DNA from 4 places in the Streptomyces fradiae ATCC 10745 genome. Region 2 is predicted to be linked to each of the others. Evidence: riboswitches for the same ligand, from Rfam matches in the RefSeq annotation. Region 2 holds a riboswitch; each other region holds the start of a gene.

Region 1 (2,192 bases), 520 kb from region 2:
CGGACACCCCGGACCTGCCGACGCAGGTCGTGGACGTACGGGACCTCGCGGCCTGGCTGCTCGACGCGGCCGGGGCCGGCACCACCGGCACGTACGACGCGGTCGGCCCGGTCGTCCCGTTCCGGGAGTGGCTCGCCCTGTCCCGCGCCGCCGCCGGGCACACCGGCCCGCTCGTCGCGGCCGACTCGGCCTGGCTCCTCGGCAACGGCGTCGGCGAGTACATGGGACCCGAGTCGCTTCCCCTGTGGCTGGTCGACCCGGCCTGGCGGGGCTGGTCCGCCCGCGACGGCTCCGCGGCGCGCGCGGCGGGACTGCGCCACCGCCCCCCGGCGCGGCTGCTGGCCGACGTCCTGCGCTGGGAGCGCGAGCAGGGTCTGGACCGGCCGCGCCGCGCCGGCCTCGGGGCGCGGCGCGAGGCCGAGCTGCTCGCCGCCCTCGCCGCCCGGCCCTGACGGGGGGTCCGGCGCCGGGCGGTCAGCCCCGCCACGGGTCCGCGGCGGCACCTCCGGGCCGCCCTCCGCCGACCCAACCGGCCCAGCCGTACCGGCCGTACCGGACGCACGCCGTCGACCGGCCGGGCAGCTCGGCACCGCGCCCGCAGCCGGCCCGCCGGCTCGTCGCGGCCGTACGCGGCGTGCGGCGGCTGCGCCCGGTTCCCGGTGCCCGCCCGGCGCGCCGCGGGGCGGGTGCCGGGACCGTCCCGGCGACGGCGACGGCGTCCGCGCCCCACCCGGCCCGGGTGGGCGCCGAACCGGTTCGGCGAGCCCCGGTCTCGCGTGCGGGGGACCGGTCGGCGGGTCCGGCCCCACGGCGGCGGCGGGCCGCCCGGCGCCCGTGCCGGGCCGGCCGGCGCCCACGTCGAGCCGGCCGCGGCGAACCGCCCCGGGACGCCCGCCGCACACCTCGCGGACGCGCCACCGCAACCCGCCGGCCACACGCGACACGCGGAATCGGCCAACGGTGAGGAGTCTCACAAAATGCCGATTCCGTTCGAAGATCCCTCCCCTCATGGGTCAAGATCCCTGACGACGACAAGCCCTCGCCGCCGTGGCGGGGCGGTCCGGGTGGACGCCGAGTCCTGCCGCCGTCCGGATCTGGTCGACACGAGGTAATCGGCAGGAGTGGAGGACCCAGCAGTACCGGGACGTGCGCACCACGGCCGTCCCTTGGGGTGAAGCCGCGTCAGCGGCCGGGCAACTTCGCCTGCCCGAACCCGACAGGTCATCCTTCGCAGGCGGATGACGAAGGGTTGCGCATGACCGCGCAGAATCACGTCCAGTCCGTGCTGTCCCGGACCGGTGCCGTCTCGGCCCTGACCATCGCCGCCCTCGCGGGCTCCCTGGTCGCGCCGGGCGCCGCCCCCGAGGCACAGGCCGCGGGCCCCGCCCACGCGACGAAGGCCCTCAACGTGGCCGCGTCGAAGAAGGGCTCCCCGTACAAGTACGGGGCGGTGGGCCCCAACCGGTTCGACTGCTCGGGCCTGACGCTGTACGCGTACAAGAAGGCCGGGAAGAACCTGCCGCGCACCGCGCAGCAGCAGTACAACAAGACCCGCCACATCTCGGCGTCCACCGCCCAGAAGGGCGACCTGGTCTTCTTCCACTCCGGCGGCCGCGTCTACCACGTGGGCGTCTACGCGGGGAACAACCGCGTCTGGCACGCCCCGAAGGCCGGGTCGGTGGTGAAGCTGGAGCGGATCTGGACCAAGAAGGTCCTGTACGGCCGGGTGCGCTGACCCGCACCCCCGGTCCCTCCGGGACGCTTCCGCCCCGGACGCGCCGGGCCGTCGGTGCCGGTGCCCGCTGGGCGCCGGCACCCGGACGCACCGGTGCCCCGGACCTCCCAGGTCCGGGGCACCGGCGTACACCGGCTCAGATGCCGGGCACCAGCCCCAGCACGGGTGCCACCGGGGCCACCACCTGCCGCAGCTGGCCGAGCTGCTGCACGCCGCTCAGCCCGCCGAACTGCTCGGTCACCCGGGGCACCTGGGAGCGGTACTCCTCGTCGACGCCGCTCGTGGCGAGGTCGTCCACCTGGCTGAGGAGGGAGGGGCCCTGCGCGCCGGGACCGACCGGCAGGACGGACGCGTTCGCGGCGGGCGCGGCGAGAGCGGAGGCCCCGGCGGCGAAGGCGAGGGCGGCGAGCACACGGTGAGTCTTGGTCATACCGCTACCAACGCCGCACCCGCGCAC
Region 2 (2,192 bases):
GTCACGGGTGCTCCTCCGCGTCCGGCGCCGGCGACGTCCGCCGACGGGGTGGCGGTCCGACGATACGACATGGCTCCCCCGTCCACCCCCTCCCCGACCCCTCCGGCCCCCCTCCTGGACCCATCCGCCCCCTCCGGGCCCATCCGCCTCTTCCGGGCCCATCCCCGCCCCCCGCCGTCACGCCCGCCCGCCACCGGCCCCGGCGCGGCCCGCTCCGCCCTCCCGGACCGCGCCCCGGCCACCCGCAAGCCCGGCGGCCCGCTCCCCCGAGCAGCCGGACCCCGGGCGTCCCGGTCGACCCCGTGGAAACGCGTCCGGACCCGGGGCTCGCCGCGCCACCGCGCACCCGCCCGTGCAGCGACCGCCCGGGGCGCCGTGACACCCGGCCCGCCCGTGCCCCTGTGGCACCCGCCCCGCCCCGCCCCGCCCTCCCTCCGCCCGCGGCCTCGGTCGCTGTGTCCCGTGCGGCTCCCGTCCGCGCCACCGGGCCCCACGGGAATGAGGGGAAGGATCCAGGACGCCGACCCCATCGCGTCTCACCAGCCCCGTGCCCCTTCTGTCCCGTTCCAGCCGTCTTCGCGGCAGGGACCGGAGGCGGAGGGGGCGTTGTTCTGCGCCAGTTGAGGTCCCATGGGGTACTAGATGCGCTTCTGGTGCTTCTGTCCGTATTGAGTGTCTACGTCATAACCCGCCCTGGAAACAAGGGAGATGACCCGCGCGCGTGAGCAGCGTCATAACGGTGACGGAACGTGGCCGGCCGCGGCGCCGAAAAACCCTGCCGGGCAAGCGAATTCATGATCCGTAATCCACGGACAGTGACCGCCGCTCTCCGGCCGATTCCCCTCCGTGAAAGCGTCGGCGCAACCTTCCGCTTGTTCCCGTCGTCCCCACTCGTTTACGGTCCCGTTTCAGCCGGGCGGATCGCCGAATCCTGCCGCCGCCCCGGAATTCGCACCCATCCACGTGTGGCAGGAGCGGGGGAACCAGGTAGTTCGCCGTACGGGAATTCCCGCACGGCTCGGGGTGAAGTCGCGCCAACACGCGGCCGGGCATCTCCAGTCCGAACCCGACAGCTCACCTCGCAGGCGCCGGAGAGGAATTCGCCATGCCCGCCAAGGGTAAGCACCGCCGCATCAAGTCCAGCCCGATCACCCGCGGTTTCGTCGCCGCCGGCACGGGCGGCGCCACCATCGCCCTCCCGTTCCTCGGTGCGACCGGCGCGCAGGCCGCCGCCCCCGCCGCCGCCCCGGCCGCCGCCCCCGCGCAGACGGCCGCCGTCGCGACCGTCGCCGAGGCCGGCAAGCCCGCCCCGCGCGTCTACACCGTCGTCGCCGGCGACTACCTGGCGAAAATCGCCCACAACAAGAACGTCAAGGGCGGCTGGAAGAAGCTGTACGCCGACAACCGCGAGGCCATCGGTGACGACCCGTCGCTCATCCACCCGGGCCTGAAGCTCACGCTCGGCGCCAAGGGCGAGGGCCGGAGCAGCGCCCAGTCCGCCCCGCGCACCGCCGACTCCGATGAGGCGCGCGCCTCCCGCTCCGCCGAGACCCCGGCCCGTACCGCGGTCAAGCCCGAGCCCAAGCCCGAGACCCCGGCCCCCGCCCCCGCCGAGAAGGCCGAGGAGCAGGCGCCCGCGCAGAGCGGCTCCGGCTTCACCGCCCCGGTCTCCGCCGGCGTCACCACGCCGTACCGCGCCTCCGGCGCCATGTGGTCCTCCGGCTACCACACCGGCGTCGACTTCGCCGCCTCCTCCGGCACCTCCGTGAAGGCGATCGGCGCGGGCACCGTCGTGTCCGCCGGCTGGAGCGGCGCCTACGGCAACGAGGTCGTCATCAAGCACGCCGACGGCAACTACTCGCAGTACGCCCACCTCTCCTCCCTCTCCGTCTCCGCGGGCCAGTCGGTCGGCGGCGGCCAGCAGATCGGGCTGTCCGGCTCCACCGGCAACTCCTCCGGCCCGCACCTGCACTTCGAGGTCCGCACGGGCCCCGGCTACGGCTCCGACATCGACCCGGTGGCCTACCTCCGCAGCCACGGCGTCAGCATCTGACGCACCCCGCGCGAGCCGTCGCGTCACGCCGCTGCCCGGCACCCTCCCACGGGTGCCGGGCAGCGGCGCGGTGGTGGAAATCACGCCCAGTCAACCCCTCCCTACGGTCGCGTAGGTCACATCCCGCGGAGGATGATGT
Region 3 (2,192 bases), 5.8 Mb from region 2:
CTGAAGCTGATCGAGACGTACGGGGAGCGCGTCGGCTACCTGCACCTCAAGCAGGTGGACCCGGCCGTCCTGGCGGGGGTCGTCGCGGACGGCGTGCCGTTCGGGCCAGCCGTGCGGCGCGGGGTGATGTGCGAGCCGCCGTACGGGGTTCCGGCGCTGGAGCCGGTGCTGGCGGCGGCACAGGGGCTGGGTGTGGACCTGTTCGCCGTCGTGGAGCAGGACATGTACCCGTGCCCGCCGGACCGGCCGCTCCCGATCGCGGCGCGCACCCGGCGCTTCCTCCGCTCGTGCGGCGCCTGAGGGCGGGGGCACGGCGGGCGTCGGAGCGCGGAAGGGGGAAGCGGCCCGGCGGGGTGCTCCTGACGGGCCGTGGGAGGCGGGGCGGGCCCGGGGGCCACGCGCGCGACCGGGCACCCGGCGGGATGCCGGGTGCCCGGTCCGATGGACCGTCGGATCAGTACGGGCCGTTGACGTTGTCGATGGAGCCGTACCGGTCGGCGGCGTAGTTGCACGCGGCGGTGATGTTGGCGACCGGGTCGTACGGGTCGAGGGACGTACCCGGTACGTGGTAGGCGCGGAAGGTGGGGTCGATCACCTGGAGGAGGCCCTTGGAGGGCGTTCCGGCGGCGGCGTTCGAGTCCCAGTTGTTGATCGCGAGCGGATTTCCGGAGGACTCGCGCATGATGTTGCGGTGAATTCCGTCATAGCTGCCGGGAATTCCGTGCCGGGCCATGATGTCCAGGGATTCCCTGATCCAGCCGTCGAGGTTGTCGGCGTACGCCTTGGCGGCGACGGGGGTGGCGGCCGCGGGCTGGGCGGCGGCCTGGCGGGCCGCCGCTGCCACGCTCAGCTCGATGCCCGGCCGGATGAGTGACGGGTCGTCACCGATGGCCGCCTTGTTGTCCTCGTACAGCTTCTTCCAGCCGCCGCCGACCGCGTGGTCGGTGGCGATGCCGGACAGGGTGTCCCCGAGGGCCACGGTGTAGGTGGCGGGGGCGGCCGGCGCGGCGGCCGGGGCCGCGGCAGGCGCCTGAGCTGCGACGACGGCCACGGCGGGGGCCGCGGCGGGGGCGGCGGTGGCCGCGCCGGCCAGGGGCAGGGCGAGGGCGGCTCCGCCGGTGCTCGCGACGACGAGTCCACGGCTGAGGCGGCTGAGCTTGCGGCGTGCGTGCTTACCCGGTGCGGGCATGGGTCGTGTCCTCTCCGACGCCTGCGAGGTGAGCTGTCGGGTTCGGGCGGGAGCTGCCCGGCCGCGGTCGCCCGCGACTTCACCCCTAGCCGTCCCGGATGCCGGGTGCGGCGACTTACCTGGTTCCCCCGCTCCTGCCGAGCGTGAATGTGTGAGTGGCGGAGTCCGGAGAGCGGCAGGATTCGGCGTTCCCTCCGGAATGACGGTGACCGTAAACGACGTACGGCCGCGGGAACAAGGCGGGGAATTCCATTCGAAGATCGATTGGGACGGCCTCCGGGGGCGAATTCCTCGCGCCCGCAAGGCGTCCGGGGAATATGGCCGCCGCGCGCCCGTGACCGACGTCACGGAGCACATCTGCGGAGCGTGACGCCACCATCACGCCGCAAACCGCGCCGAATTGACGCCCCCTCCACCAAAGAGCCCAAAAGGCTTAAAGGCTATCCAATCGGACAGATCACCCGCCTTTCGGCTCCGTTCGGGTGGCCGTGGTGCCCGGACGGCGCTCGCGCGGACCGGAGCGGTTGCGGCGCACCCACCGGCGCCGAGGGTGGACAGCAGGGATCGACAACCGCAACGAACAGGGACGAACACGTGCAGAAGACATCAGTGAGGACGTCGCCTCGCCGGGCCCTGGCCGCCGCCGCGGCGCTGCTGGGGCTGACCGCAGCCGCGGCGGCGGTCCCGGCGGCCGTCGCGCAGGCGGAGCCCGCCGTGTCGGCGCCCGGCGCCGTCATCGCCGACTGGGCCCGCCTGACGGGCGAGGTCGTGGACCCGGAGGGCGACCTCAACTCGTCGGAGACGGCCGTCTGGCACGCCGTCGTCTCGGCGGGCATGTACAACGCGGTGGTCGGCATCGAGGGCCGCTACGAGCCCTACCGCTGGGACGGGCGCGGGCCCCGCTCCGCCTCGTCCGTGGCCGCCGCCGCGACCGCCGCCCACGACGTCCTGCTCCACTACTTCCCCAAGGCGAAGGCGCAGCTGGAGAGCGCCCACACCGCCT
Region 4 (2,192 bases), 3.5 Mb from region 2:
ATCCGGCGTGGGGGGATGTGCCCCGGTATGGGGCCCGGCCGGACGCCTCGGGCGGCCGGCCGACGGTGGCCGGGCGGCCATGGGGGGCGGTCGCCGGGCGGGCGGCCCCGGGGGGCGGGGCGGGCGGCCGCTCGGCCGGGAAGCGCGGCGCGGAGGAGGGGGAAGGCCCCGGGCCGTCGCGTACGGGGGATGCGCGACGGCCCGGGGCCGGACCGCGGAGGCGCCCCGGACCGGTCTCCCGGCCGCGGGGCGCGCCTGAGGTCAGCTCAGGTGGAGCTGCTGGCCCGGGTAGATGAGGTCGGCGTCCGCGACGATGTCCTTGTTGAGGTCGAACAGCTTCTTCCAGCCGCCCTTGACCTTCTCCGCCGCGGCGATGCTGCTGAGCGTGTCGCCGGCCTTCACCGCGTACTCGCCGTCGCCCTTCGCGACCTTCGCCCCGGTCGGCGTGGTCACGGTCTTCTTCGGCGCCGCCTTGGGCGCGGCCTTCGGCGTGGAGGGCTTCGGCGCGGACGGCGCGGCCTTCGGGGCCGTGCGCTGCTCGCTGCGCGTGGTGGGCTGCTCGGCCGCGCGCTCGGGGGCGGCGCCGCCGTACGGGGCGGAGGACAGGCCGACGCCGCAGCTCGGCCAGGCGCCCTTGCCCTGGCCCGCGAGGACCTTCTCGGCGATGGCTATCTGCTGGGACTTGCTGGCCTTGTCGGCCGTGGAGGCGTACTGCGTGCCGCCGTACGCGGCCCAGGTGGAGGCCGAGAACTGCAGGCCGCCGTAGTAGCCGTTGCCGGTGTTGATGGACCAGTTGCCGCCGGACTCGCACTGCGCGACGCGGTCCCACTCGGCGGCGGTCGCGGCGCCGGCGGGCGCGGCGCCCATCAGCGGGGCGGCGACGGCCACACCGGTGATGCCGGCGAACGCGGCGAGACGGACGGCCTTGGACGGGCGGCGGTGCTTGCCCTTGCCGGAATTCAGCATGGCGGATCTCCTCACCGACGCCTGCGAGGTGAGCTGTCGGGTTCGGGCCTGGTGAGTGCCCGGCCGCGCGCCGGGTGGCGCGCGGCTTCACCCCGAGCCGGTTCCGCTCGTCTCCCGACGACCGGGCCCGGCACCTACCTTGGGTCCCCCGCTCCTGCCTACGGCGCTCGAAGCGTCGACTGTTCCCGTCGTCCGGCGGCAGGATTCGGCGTTACCGGTCGAACGGGGCCCGCGTTGGCGAGCGGTATCGACGGTACGCACAGACCCGCGCGGAGATCAAAGTCAGACATCCCGGTCAATCCGCCCCTACGAGCCTCCCTCGTGAGGGTGTTTGCGCAGGTAGGGGCGGAAGCGGACCGATCGGGCGGCGTGAGGGCGCGAGTTGGAGTGAAGAGACTCTTGTCTCACTTCGAGGAAACGGACATTCAGCCCGTAACTACCCCTGATTCGCGCCCAGCTCCAGGCTCTGGCCAGGGCGGATGAGGTCGGGGTCGCTTCCGACGGTGCCGCGGTTCGACTCGTAGAGCGCCGGCCAGCCGCCGGGGACCTCGTGGGTGTCGGCGATGGACCAGAGGTTGTCGCCGGGCTGGACGGTGTACGTGCCGTCGGGGGCCAGGCCCTCGCCCGTACGTGCCGTTCCGTCACCACGTGAGGGGTGTCCACCGGTTTCGCGCGGCTCGGCCGGAACACCGGTTTCGCCCGACTCGCCGGATCCGCCCGGTACGGCCGGGGCGGCGCCGGCCTCCTCCTTGGCCGGCTCGCCGCGGTGCTTGCCGGTGCCGGGCGCGGGGGTGCCCGCGCCGTTCCCGGCCGCCGGCGCCTCGCCGGGGGCGGCGGGGCCGGTGGCGGGGCCGCCGGGAGCGGTCGGGCCGGCCGTCGCGTCGGGGGCGGCCGGGCCGCCGGACTCCGCCGGGTCCGCGCCCGGCTCCGCGGAGCCCTCGGCGCCCTCCGTGCCCGCGGGGGCCTCCTCCGGCGCGGCGGGCGCCCCTTCGCCGGCCTCCCCGCCGGTCTCCGCGTCGGCCCCCTTGCCGGTCTCCTTGCCCTTGCCCTTCTCCGCTCCGGTGCTCTCGGAGGGCTGGGGCACGGCGGTCGGGTCGGACTCGACCGGGGCCGAGCCCTCGTCGCCGCCGAGTCCCGCGATCGGGGCGCAGGTCTCCCACGCGGCGGAGCCCTGGGCGGCGTAGACCTTCTCCGCGACCGCGATCTGCTGGGAGCGGCTGGCGAGG

The links. Region 2 has a riboswitch for cyclic di-AMP ahead of CP974_RS26875 (M23 family metallopeptidase). Riboswitches for the same ligand answer to the same signal wherever they lie in the genome.
Region 1: it holds a riboswitch for cyclic di-AMP, as region 2 does, so the genes downstream of both, CP974_RS29065 (C40 family peptidase) here and CP974_RS26875 (M23 family metallopeptidase) in region 2, are expected to answer to the same signal.
Region 3: it holds a riboswitch for cyclic di-AMP, as region 2 does, so the genes downstream of both, CP974_RS01475 (LysM peptidoglycan-binding domain-containing protein) here and CP974_RS26875 (M23 family metallopeptidase) in region 2, are expected to answer to the same signal.
Region 4: it holds a riboswitch for cyclic di-AMP, as region 2 does, so the genes downstream of both, CP974_RS11645 (LysM peptidoglycan-binding domain-containing protein) here and CP974_RS26875 (M23 family metallopeptidase) in region 2, are expected to answer to the same signal.

What each region holds. Positions count from the first base shown of each region.
Region 1 covers NZ_CP023696.1:6,661,109-6,663,300, forward strand. The annotation lists gene CP974_RS29055 (Rossmann-fold NAD(P)-binding domain-containing protein) at 1-452, shown strand, start outside; cyclic di-AMP (ydaO/yuaA leader) riboswitch at 1,087-1,252, shown strand; gene CP974_RS29065 (C40 family peptidase) at 1,256-1,735, shown strand; gene CP974_RS29070 (hypothetical protein) at 1,872-2,165, opposite strand.
Region 2 covers NZ_CP023696.1:6,143,166-6,145,357, forward strand. The annotation lists gene CP974_RS26870 (tyrosine-protein phosphatase) at 1-5, opposite strand, end outside; cyclic di-AMP (ydaO/yuaA leader) riboswitch at 943-1,103, shown strand; gene CP974_RS26875 (M23 family metallopeptidase) at 1,106-2,053, shown strand.
Region 3 covers NZ_CP023696.1:343,305-345,496, forward strand. The annotation lists gene CP974_RS01470 (sugar phosphate isomerase/epimerase family protein) at 1-300, shown strand, start outside; gene CP974_RS01475 (LysM peptidoglycan-binding domain-containing protein) at 455-1,189, opposite strand; cyclic di-AMP (ydaO/yuaA leader) riboswitch at 1,193-1,360, opposite strand; gene CP974_RS01480 (vanadium-dependent haloperoxidase) at 1,799-2,192, shown strand, end outside.
Region 4 covers NZ_CP023696.1:2,634,982-2,637,173, forward strand. The annotation lists gene CP974_RS11645 (LysM peptidoglycan-binding domain-containing protein) at 262-966, opposite strand; cyclic di-AMP (ydaO/yuaA leader) riboswitch at 970-1,142, opposite strand; gene CP974_RS11650 (LysM peptidoglycan-binding domain-containing protein) at 1,403-2,192, opposite strand, start outside.